DNA from 3 places in the Mesorhizobium sp. M0293 genome. Region 2 is predicted to be linked to each of the others. Evidence: predicted binding sites of a transcription regulator. Region 2 holds the regulator's gene; each other region holds the start of a gene.
What was found. The regulator PhoB, encoded in region 2, activates phosphate uptake and scavenging genes when phosphate is short. The targets are predictions, from matches to a motif close to TGTCATNNANCTGTCAT.
Positions count from the first base shown of each region.

Region 1 (3,271 bases), on a different contig from region 2:
ACTTCGACCATGTCGCCGCCTCGATCCGCAACGGCGCCGTTCCGCTGGCAAAACTCGTCACCCACCGCACCACGCTTTCCGGCACGCCGCACGATCTGGCCCGCTGGGCGCATGAGAAATCAGGACTGATCAAGGCTGTGATCGAGGTGGGAGCATAACTTAGCAGGCGGTGAACCCGGCCCGAATTGACGACGCCCGCGCAGATCGACCCCCACTCCGTCTCGGCTTCGCCGAGCCACCTCTCCCCCGATCGACGGGGTAGAGGAAGGGTGCGAGCCTATTGCAGCCAACGCTCTTCAACCAGACTCCGGCTCCCTTCCTCTCCCTCCGGAGGGGGGAGAGGTGGCTCGGCGAAGCCGAGACGGAGTGGGGGAAGCCGGTCCTCAAATGCGCCGACGCTGACAGGTGAGCGCGACCGAACTGGCCTGATATCAGCGCGAGTCAGAAGTCACGGTCTCGTATGAGGCTGCCACTCCCTACAGCGCCGACAGCTTCAGCTCCACCCGTTCTGCCGGAAACCTGGACTCGGAAACCTGGATCGGCTGGCCGTCCGGCGTGACGTTGACAGCGACTGTAACCAGCACGATGGCGCCCGGTTGCAGGTCGAGGTCTGCAAGGTCCGCCGCATCGGCGTGGCGCGCCGATAGCACGGTCGATTGCCTGAGATAGTCGTCGATGCCGAACCGGGCGAGCGATGCGGTGATCGAGCCGGTCTCCGCCATTGCAGCATCGATACCGGCAAAGCGCCGGGCATCGAACCAGCCGGCAGCACGTGACACCGGCCGGCCGTCGGCTTCGCCGCGCGTTTCCAGGCGGATCACATCGGCCCCTTTGGCAAGCCCCAGCCCCTCGGCGACACGCCGGCTGGCCGGCTCGACCGAGGATGCGAGCAGGACGATATGCCGTTCCGATGTCTGCCCTTGCAGGCCTGTTGAAAAGCGTGTGCGCGCACCGATGGGATAGGACAGCCGCTTGCGCGACAGCACGAAGGTGCCGCGCCCCTGCTCGGCCCGCAGCACCCCTTCCTGCACAAGGGCTGATATGGCGCTGCGCACGGTATGGCGGTTGACGCCATAGCGGTCAGCCAGTGCCATCTCCGGCGGCAGCGCGGCGCTTTCTGCGAAATCGCCGACGGCGATCGCCTGCAGGATCTTCTCGGCGATCTGCCGCCACAGCGAGACGCCGCTGCGCCGCTCGATGCTGTCCGCTGCCAGCCGCCCGACCATTGATTGCCCCCAATCTTCAAGTGCTTGTCATCCACCCGTCATGGACTCGCGCTAGATAATAGGTATAATTTGTATAGTTGTCTATATCAATAGACAAATTTGCCGAAGAGGAATGTTGCTGATGCGAGGACAGGAAGCCCGCGACCAGGCCGAACGCAAGGCCGTCATGGCAACCCTGGCGCAATCCAGCGGCGACGACATCGTTCGGCTCTGGAACGAGGCCGGACTGCCTTCGGACGCGGAACTGCTGCGCGGCCCCGAAACCGGCCTGGTCACCGTGCGCGGCCGCATCGGCGGTGGCGGCGCGCCCTTCAATGTCGGCGAGGCGACCGTCACCCGCGCCACCGTCCGGCTGCCGTCCGGACAGGTCGGCCATTGCTATGCGCTTGGCCGCGACAAGCAGAAGGCGAGGCTGGCGGCCATCGCCGACGCACTGTGGCAGGACCCTGCCCGCCGCGCCGAGGTGGAGACCGGGCTGATAGTGCCTCTGCGGTCGGCCCTGACCACGGCGCATGAACGCCGCCGCGCCGAGACGGCGGCCACGAAGGTGGATTTCTTCACTATGGTTCGCGGAGAAGACTGATGGACATCGCAGCGCAATCGATCGAAGGCGGTTTCGCCGATCCGGTCTTCAATGCCCAGACTGTGTTCCGCGCGGTCATGGACGCAATGGCGCGGCCGGGCAGCTTGCAGCCGCTGCCGGCCTTCGCCCGCCCGCCGGCGCCGCTCTCGGCAAGCGCCGGCGCCATAGCCCTGGCGCTGTGCGACAACGACACGCCGCTGTGGCTGGACCCGGCTCTGCAAGCTTCCACCGCCATCAAATCCTGGCTTGGTTTCCACACCGGCGCGCCGATGGCCAACACGCCGGCCGATGCGCATTTTGCGTTGATCGCCACGCCGGCCGAGATGATGGCGCTCGACGGTTTTTCGCAAGGCACGCAGGACTACCCTGACCGTTCGACCACGCTGATCCTGAATGTCAGCGATCTCGTCTCCGGCACGCCTCTGTTGCTCGAAGGTCCCGGCATCGAAACCAGCGCCACGATTGCACCGGCGCAGATGCCGCGTCATTTCGTCGAGCAGTGGAAGCAGAATATCAAGCGCTTCCCGCGCGGCGTCGACATCATCCTCGCCACCGCTGATGGCATAGCCTGCCTGCCGCGCACGACGCGCATCAAGACGATGGAGGCGTAAGATGTATGTCGCTGTAAAAGGTGGCGAAGCAGCAATCGCCAACGCCCACAGCCTGCTTGCCGACCGCCGGCGCGGCGACCGTTCGGTGCCGGCGCTTCGCCTCGACCAGATCGTCGAGCAGCTGGCGCTCGGCGTCGACCGGGTGATGAGTGAAGGCTCGCTCTACGACCGGGAATTGGCGGCACTCGCCATCGTCCAGGCGCGCGGCGACATGATCGAGGCAATCTTCCTGGTACGCGCCTATCGCACCACGCTGCCGCGCTTCGGCTACACCAAGCCCATCGACACCGCCGCCATGCTGGTCGAGCGGCGCGTGTCGGCGACTTACAAGGACCTGCCCGGCGGCCAGTTGCTTGGGCCTACTTTCGATTACACCCACCGGCTGCTCGATCCCGAGCTTGCCGCCGGCGCCGACGTCGCCGAGCCGCTGCAGCGCGAGACCGAAGCGCAAGCCATGCCGCGCGTCTCGGCGATCCTCGCCCGCGAAGGCCTGATCGAACCGGACGGCGACATGCCGCAGGACCATGTCCCCGGCGACATCACCCGCGAGCCGCTGGAGTTCCCGATGGCGCGCGACATCCGCCTGCAGGCGCTGTCGCGCGGCGATGAAGGATTCCTGCTGGCGCTCGGCTATTCCACGCAGCGCGGCTATGCCCGCAACCATCCCTTTGTCGGCGAGATCCGCATCGGCGAGGTCGAGCTGGAACTCGATGTGCCCGAACTGCCTTTTGCTGTCCCGCTCGGCACGGTGCGCATCACCGAATGCCAGATGGTCAACCAGTTCAAAGGGTCGGCGAAGGCGCCGCCGCAATTCACCCGCGGCTACGGCCTGGTCTTCGGCCAGAGCGAGC
Region 1 is NZ_JAMYSA010000045.1:36,151-39,421, reverse strand. Features, by position in the region: gene NKJ06_RS18360 (zinc-binding alcohol dehydrogenase family protein) at 1-158, shown strand, start outside; gene phnF (phosphonate metabolism transcriptional regulator PhnF) at 477-1,226, opposite strand; gene phnG (phosphonate C-P lyase system protein PhnG) at 1,348-1,809, shown strand; gene phnH (phosphonate C-P lyase system protein PhnH) at 1,809-2,420, shown strand; gene NKJ06_RS18340 (carbon-phosphorus lyase complex subunit) at 2,422-3,271, shown strand, end outside.
Region 1: a site for PhoB is predicted at 1,252-1,268, ahead of phnF (phosphonate metabolism transcriptional regulator PhnF). Genes of this name have one in related genera too.

Region 2 (3,271 bases):
GCCGAGGCCACCGCCAAGGCCAAGATCGAGGTCAAGAACCTCAACTTCTACTACGGCCAGTCGAAGGCGCTGAAGGACATCACGCTGTCCTTGCCGGAGCGCAGCGTCACCGCTTTCATCGGGCCTTCGGGCTGCGGGAAGTCGACGCTGCTGCGCGTCTTCAACCGCATCTACGAGCTCTATCCCAAGCAGACCGCCGAAGGTCAGGTGCTGCTCGACGGCCAGAACGTTCTCGACCGCTCGCAGGATCTCAACCTTTTGCGGACCAAGATCGGCATGGTGTTCCAGAAACCGACACCATTTCCGATGTCGATCTATGAAAACATCGCTTTCGGCGTCAGGCTCTATGAGAAGCTCAGCAAGTCCGAGATGGACGGTCGCGTCGAGCAGGCGCTGAAGCGGGCAGCACTCTGGACCGAGGTCAAGGACAAGCTCAACGCCAGCGGCCTCAGCCTCTCCGGCGGCCAGCAGCAGCGGCTCTGCATCGCCCGTACCGTGGCGGTGAAGCCGGAAGTCATCCTGCTCGACGAGCCGGCCTCGGCGCTCGATCCGCTGTCGACCGCCAAGATCGAGGAGCTGATCGACGAGTTGCAAGCCGACTACACGATCGTCATCGTCACCCACAACATGCAGCAGGCGGCGCGCGTGTCGAAGCAGACGGCCTTCATGTATCTGGGCGAGCTGGTCGAGTTCGACCGCACCGAGAAGATCTTCACGTCGCCCCGCGAGAAGCGCACGCAGGATTATATCACCGGCCGATTCGGCTGAGTTCAGGCATACGAGGGACAGGATCATGAGCGAACACACAGTCGCTTCTTTCGACGAGGATCTCGGTCAGATCAGCAGGCTCATCAGCGACATGGGCGATCTCGCCAGCTCGATGGTCGGCGGTGCGACCAAGGCGCTTTTGAATTCCGACAACGCGCTGGCACAGCGTGTCGTCTCCGACGACGCCATCATGGATGCGCGTCAGCGCGAGCTCGACGATCGCGCCATCACGTTGATCGCCAAGCGGCAGCCGATGGCCGACGATCTGCGCCATGTCGTCGGTTCGATCCGCATGGCCGGCGATCTCGAACGCATCGGCGACCTTGCCAAAAACATCGCCAAGCGCGTCGGCACTGTCGGCCTCAGCGTTACGCCGCGCGACCTTTCGCACTCGATCGATGGAATGGCGCAACTGGTGTTGATCCAGGTGCAGGGCGTCATCGAGGAATATGCTGCCCGCGACGCCGAGGCGTTGGCAAAACTACGCGCCGACGACGAGCGCATCGATGTCAAGTACACGTCGGTGTTCCGCGAACTGCTGACCTACATGATGGAAGATCCCCGCAACATCACGGCGTGCACGCATCTGTTGTTCTGCGCCAAGAACCTCGAGCGCATCGGCGACCACGTGACCAACATCGCCGAAAATGCCTATTATGTTTTGACCGGTACGCAGCTGCCCGCCAATCGTCCGAAGCAGGACGAGACGGCAATGTCCGCGCCGGCGGCATGATGACAGGGGTGACCAGCCGATGATCGCGCCACGCATCATGGTGGTGGAGGACGAGGAGCCGCTAGGCGTGCTGCTCCGCTATAATCTGGAGTCCGAAGGTTACCAGGTCGAGGTGGTGACGCGCGGCGACGAGGCCGAGATCCGGCTGCAGGAGAACGTTCCCGACCTTCTGGTGCTCGACTGGATGGTGCCGGCGGTTTCCGGCATCGAACTCTGCCGGCGCCTGCGAATGCGTTCCGAGACCGAGCGGCTGCCGATCATCATGCTGACCGCGCGCGGCGAGGAGAGCGACCGCGTGCGCGGCCTCTCGACCGGCGCCGACGATTATCTGGTCAAGCCGTTCTCGACACCGGAGTTCATGGCCAGGGTCAAGGCGCTGTTGCGCCGCGCCAAGCCGGAAGTGCTGTCCAGCGTGCTCAAGGTCGGCGACATCGTGCTCGATCGTGAATCGCACCGGGTCTATCGCAAGAAGAGCGAGATTCGGCTCGGACCGACCGAATTCCGCCTGCTCGAATTCATGATGCGCCATCCCGGCCGCGTGTTCTCGCGCAGCCAGCTGCTCGACAATGTCTGGGGCGAGACGATCTACATCGACGAGCGCACGGTCGACGTGCATGTCGGCCGACTGCGCAAGGCGGTCAACAATGGCCGCATGCCCGATGTCATCCGGACCATTCGTGGGGCAGGCTACGCGATTAGGGAAGACTAAAGCGCGTCGCGGTTGAACGGATTCAGGCGACGCGCTTTAGGTGTTTGTTTTTTATGCATGTCGTTTTCCCAAAACCGAGGTCGCTTTTGGGCGACATGCATTAGGTGCCTGTTCCGTCCCGATAGATCGTGACCAGGAAAACTCGATTAGCAGGCGGTCGCCAACGGCCGCGAAGGCTGGAATGTTGCATTCGTCTCATCGATGGGGAGCGAGCACGTGACGCCAGGAGCGGTCATCCCCATCAGTTTTCGAATGACCGCATTTGGGCTAAAGCGACAGGCAGCTTCTGGCGTTCTCCGATCTCCCAAACTCTCTATGTGCCCCGGCTGGCGGCAGGAAGCACGGCCAGCGACACGCATTAGTCGGTCACATCGCCATCTTGCCCGCAGACTCCGACCAACAAGCCGCGCACTCAAGAATTAATTTGAGTTAATTTATATATAGGATGTGTATTTTGCATAAATACACAATTTTATTAAATTTACTTCAACCTACAGCAGGTTCTCTGCTCTTTATTCATTGTGTGTACTCCGAATATTCAATACGATCTCGGATCGAATGACGATTCCGTGGAACGATCTCGTTCTTTGCAACGTTGCTTTGAAAGCGGTCGCCGGACTTTGCGCCGAATGATTTGACCAGGTCGGACACCATGAGGAAGGATTTCTGATGAGCACGGTCTTAAACGCCAAAGGCATCCCCCTTCCCTACACCGGCGCTTCCACTCATTGGTTCTCGGCCACCGGGTCCGGGCCAGAACTGCATGGCACCTCCGGCAACGACTCCTTCTGGGGAGACACCGGCGTCAATGTCACGATCTACGGTGGCGCCGGCGACGACTACTATCACCTCTATTCCACCAACAATAAGGTGGTTGAAGATCCCGGGGCAGGGATCGACACGATCGACACATGGATGAGCTACAAGCTCCCCGACAATTTCGAGAACCTCGTCGTTACCGGCGCCAATCGATATGCGTTCGGAAATGCGTTGGACAACATCATCAAGGGCGGATCGGGTCATCAGACGCTGGATGGCGGCAAGGGAAATGATGTCCTGAT
Region 2 is NZ_JAMYSA010000024.1:57,090-60,360, reverse strand. Features, by position in the region: gene pstB (phosphate ABC transporter ATP-binding protein PstB) at 1-768, shown strand, start outside; gene phoU (phosphate signaling complex protein PhoU) at 794-1,501, shown strand; gene phoB (phosphate regulon transcriptional regulator PhoB) at 1,521-2,210, shown strand; gene eglC (endo-1,3-1,4-beta-glycanase EglC) at 2,880-3,271, shown strand, end outside.

Region 3 (3,271 bases), on a different contig from region 2:
AGGCCCTGGATGACGCCGTCATAGTCGGCGGCGGGGAACAGCGAGACCTTTTCGAAGCCGAATTCGGCCTTCAAATGGTCGGCGAGGCACTGGTAGTTGCGCAGCCGGTCGGTTTCGTTTTCACCGCCGAGGATGCCGACGCGAAATTCCTTCATATCGGCGGCGTGGGCCATGCTGGTCGCCATGGCGAGCACCGAAACGGCGCAGAAAACCATCTTTCTGAACATTGGATATCTCTCCTGTAGGTTCCGGCCCCGCGCCGGCAGCGTTCTTGAGTTTGACTGGCGCCCTTGACGCGGGCTGGCGATCCCAACCGTTCTCAATAACCCGGGAAAGCGGGTTCGAGCGGTCCGGCGGATGCGGCGATCTTTCGGCTGAAGGCAACGCTGGTCGAGGTGATGGCCTCTGAGATTTCCTGGCCATTGCTGTCGGCGCCATAGACGAGGCGCACGGCCTCGCGGTTGAGCTCTTCCGGCGGACCATCGAAGACGACCTTGCCGGCGGCCATGCCGATAATGCGGTTGCAATAGGTGCGGGCGGTATCCAGCGTGTGCAGATTGGTGACGACTGTGATGCCTTCGCGCAAATTGATGTCCTGCAGCGAATCCATCACCACCTTGGCGTTGAGCGGGTCAAGCGAAGCGATCGGCTCGTCGGCGAGGATCACCCTGGGCTGCTGCATCATGGCACGGGCAATGGCGACACGCTGCTGTTGTCCACCCGACAAGGTGCCGGCGGGCTGAAGTGCTGTGCGGGCGATGTCGAGCCGCTCCAAGGCGGCGACCGCCTCGGCGCATTCGGCGCGGGAGAACATGCCGAACAGGTTTGACATGGTCGAACGGTGGTTCAGCTTGCCGAGCAGCACATTGGTCAGCACGTCGAGGCGCGGCACCAGGTTGAACTGCTGGAAGATCATGGCGCAGTCGCGCTGCCAGCGCCGCAGCGGCGAGCCGCTCAACTGGGAGACCTCGGCGCCGTCAAAAAAAATCGACCCCTGGCTGGGATCGATGAGGCGGTTGATCATGCGAAGAAGGGTTGATTTGCCGGCGCCCGAACGGCCGATAATGCCAACCATCTGACCCTGCGGGATCGCGATGTTGATGTCGTTGACGGCAGTGTTCTTGCCAAATCGTCGGGTGACACCGCGGATTTCGAGCGTGGCAGAGGTTGCTGACATGGGGCAGGTTCCAGTCCGGACCATATTGATCGTCAGGCACTCGCCTAACGCAGCCACATGAACCTGCCGTGTCGCGATGATGTCAGTTTTGTTACGCTCCACAGGCGTGGAGTTACGGCCGGCCCAGGACCAGCAGTTCCTCGAAGTGCTCCATGTCCCGGAAGCTGCAGAAGGCCGGAGCTTTGATTTCGATCACGGGAACCTGCTGCTCGAAAAGCTTGAGAGAGTCATCGAACAGGTCCTGCCATGCGGCTGCCCATGACGATGAGGTGAAGAACTATCCTTCGTATTTTTCCAGGAAGGCCTCGGCCGACAGTTCCCGGAAATCGTCGAGCGAAGCGCGCAGCCTGGCATGGTCCCAGTCCCACCAGGCAAGCGCCTGATAACGTTCGGCCGTACGGCGGTCGAAGCGCTCGCGGATCGGATTTGCCGGCACGCCGGCGACGATGGTGTAGGGGGTGACATCCTTCGAGACGACAGCGCCGGCGCCGACCGCGGCACCATCGCCGACGGTGACGCCGGGCAGGATGGTCGAGCCATGGCCGAGCCAGGTGTCGTGGCCGACGGTGACGCGCCTGGCGCGGCGCTGGGCGAAAAACTCGCTCTCATGCTCGGCATCGTCCCAATAGTCCGAAGCGCGGCAGGTGAAATGGTGCAGCGTCGGCCGCCAGGTCGGGTGGTTGGTGGCGTTGATGCGCACGCTTGCCGCGATGTTGGAAAACTTGCCGATCGTGGCGCACCAGACGGCGCAATCCTGCATCATGTAGGAATAGTCGCCGAGTTCGCTTTCCGAAACCGGCGATCTCGGTCCAGCGGCCGAGCGTCGAGTTCTGCACCTCCGCCGTCGGGTGGACCAGCGGTGTCTCCGATAATTTCCTGGTCATGCGGCAATTTTTCCGGGAGCGAAAGCGGTGACGTCGATGATGCGGTCGGCAACCGCCTCGCGCACGTCGTGGTCGTGGAAGATGCCAAGCAGGGCGACATCAGCCGCTTTCTTGGCGGCGATGAGTTCGATCACGACGTCGCGGTTCCTGGCATCGAGCGAAGCGGTCGGCTCGTCGAGCAGCAGGATCGGGTGCTCGGTGATGAAGCCGCGCGCGATGTTGACGCGCTGCTGCTCGCCGCCGGAGAAGGTCGCCGGCGGCAATGCCCAAAGTTTCTCCGGGAGGTTGAGCTGCGCCAGCAGAGCACGTGCCTTGCCGCGAGCAACCTCGCGGTCCTCGCCGCGCTCGACCAGCGGTTCGGCGACGACATCGAGCGCCGAGACGCGCGGCACGGTGCGCAGGAACTGGCTGACATAGCCGATCGTTTGCCGGCGCACGGCAAGCACGGTGCGCGGGCTGGCAGTGGCGAGATCGATCAGCCCGTCATCGTGCGTGACGATGATCTGGCCTTCGTCGACGGCATAGTTGCCGTAGAGCATCTTCAGGATCGAGCTCTTGCCGGCACCGGACGGGCCGCCAAGCACGGTGCATTCGCCGGCCCTGATCGAGAACGAGACTCCGGCGACGACAGGCAGTTTAATGCCGTCGCGCAGATGCATGGTGAAGCTCTTGGCGACGTCCGAGACAACAAGAGGGGTGGCCATCAGAAGGTGCTCCGATCATCGTTCGCTTGCGGGCCAGCACCCCCCTCTGCCTTGCCAGGCATCTCCCCCTCAAGGGGGGAGATTGGCTGTTGCCTTCGGTTTCGCCAATCTCCTGCGTTGCAGAATGGGCGAGATAGTAAAGCTGCCAATCTCCCCCCTTGAGGGGGAGATGGCCGGCAGGCCAGAGGGGGGTGTACAAGCGCCATCATCAAACCTGTAGAATCGAGGAAACGAGCAACTGGGTGTAGGGCGCGCGCGGGTCGTCGAGCACGCGGTCGGTGAGACCGCTTTCGACGACGCGGCCGTCCTTCATCACCATCATGCGCTGCGACAACAGCCGTGCCACCGCGAGGTCGTGGGTGACGACGATGGCCGCGAGACCAAGATCGGTGACCAGACCGCGCAGCAGGTCGAGCAGGCGTGCCTGAACCGAGACATCGAGGCCGCCGGTCGGCTCGTCCATGAATACCAGCCGTGGGCCGGTGACGAGATTGCGGGCGATCTGC
Region 3 is NZ_JAMYSA010000045.1:30,761-34,031, forward strand. Features, by position in the region: gene phnD (phosphonate ABC transporter substrate-binding protein) at 1-227, opposite strand, end outside; gene phnC (phosphonate ABC transporter ATP-binding protein) at 320-1,177, opposite strand; partial or broken gene NKJ06_RS18315 (DapH/DapD/GlmU-related protein) at 1,455-2,061, opposite strand; gene phnL (phosphonate C-P lyase system protein PhnL) at 2,058-2,765, opposite strand; gene phnK (phosphonate C-P lyase system protein PhnK) at 2,974-3,271, opposite strand, start outside.
Region 3: a site for PhoB is predicted at 1,257-1,273, ahead of phnC (phosphonate ABC transporter ATP-binding protein). Genes of this name have one in related genera too.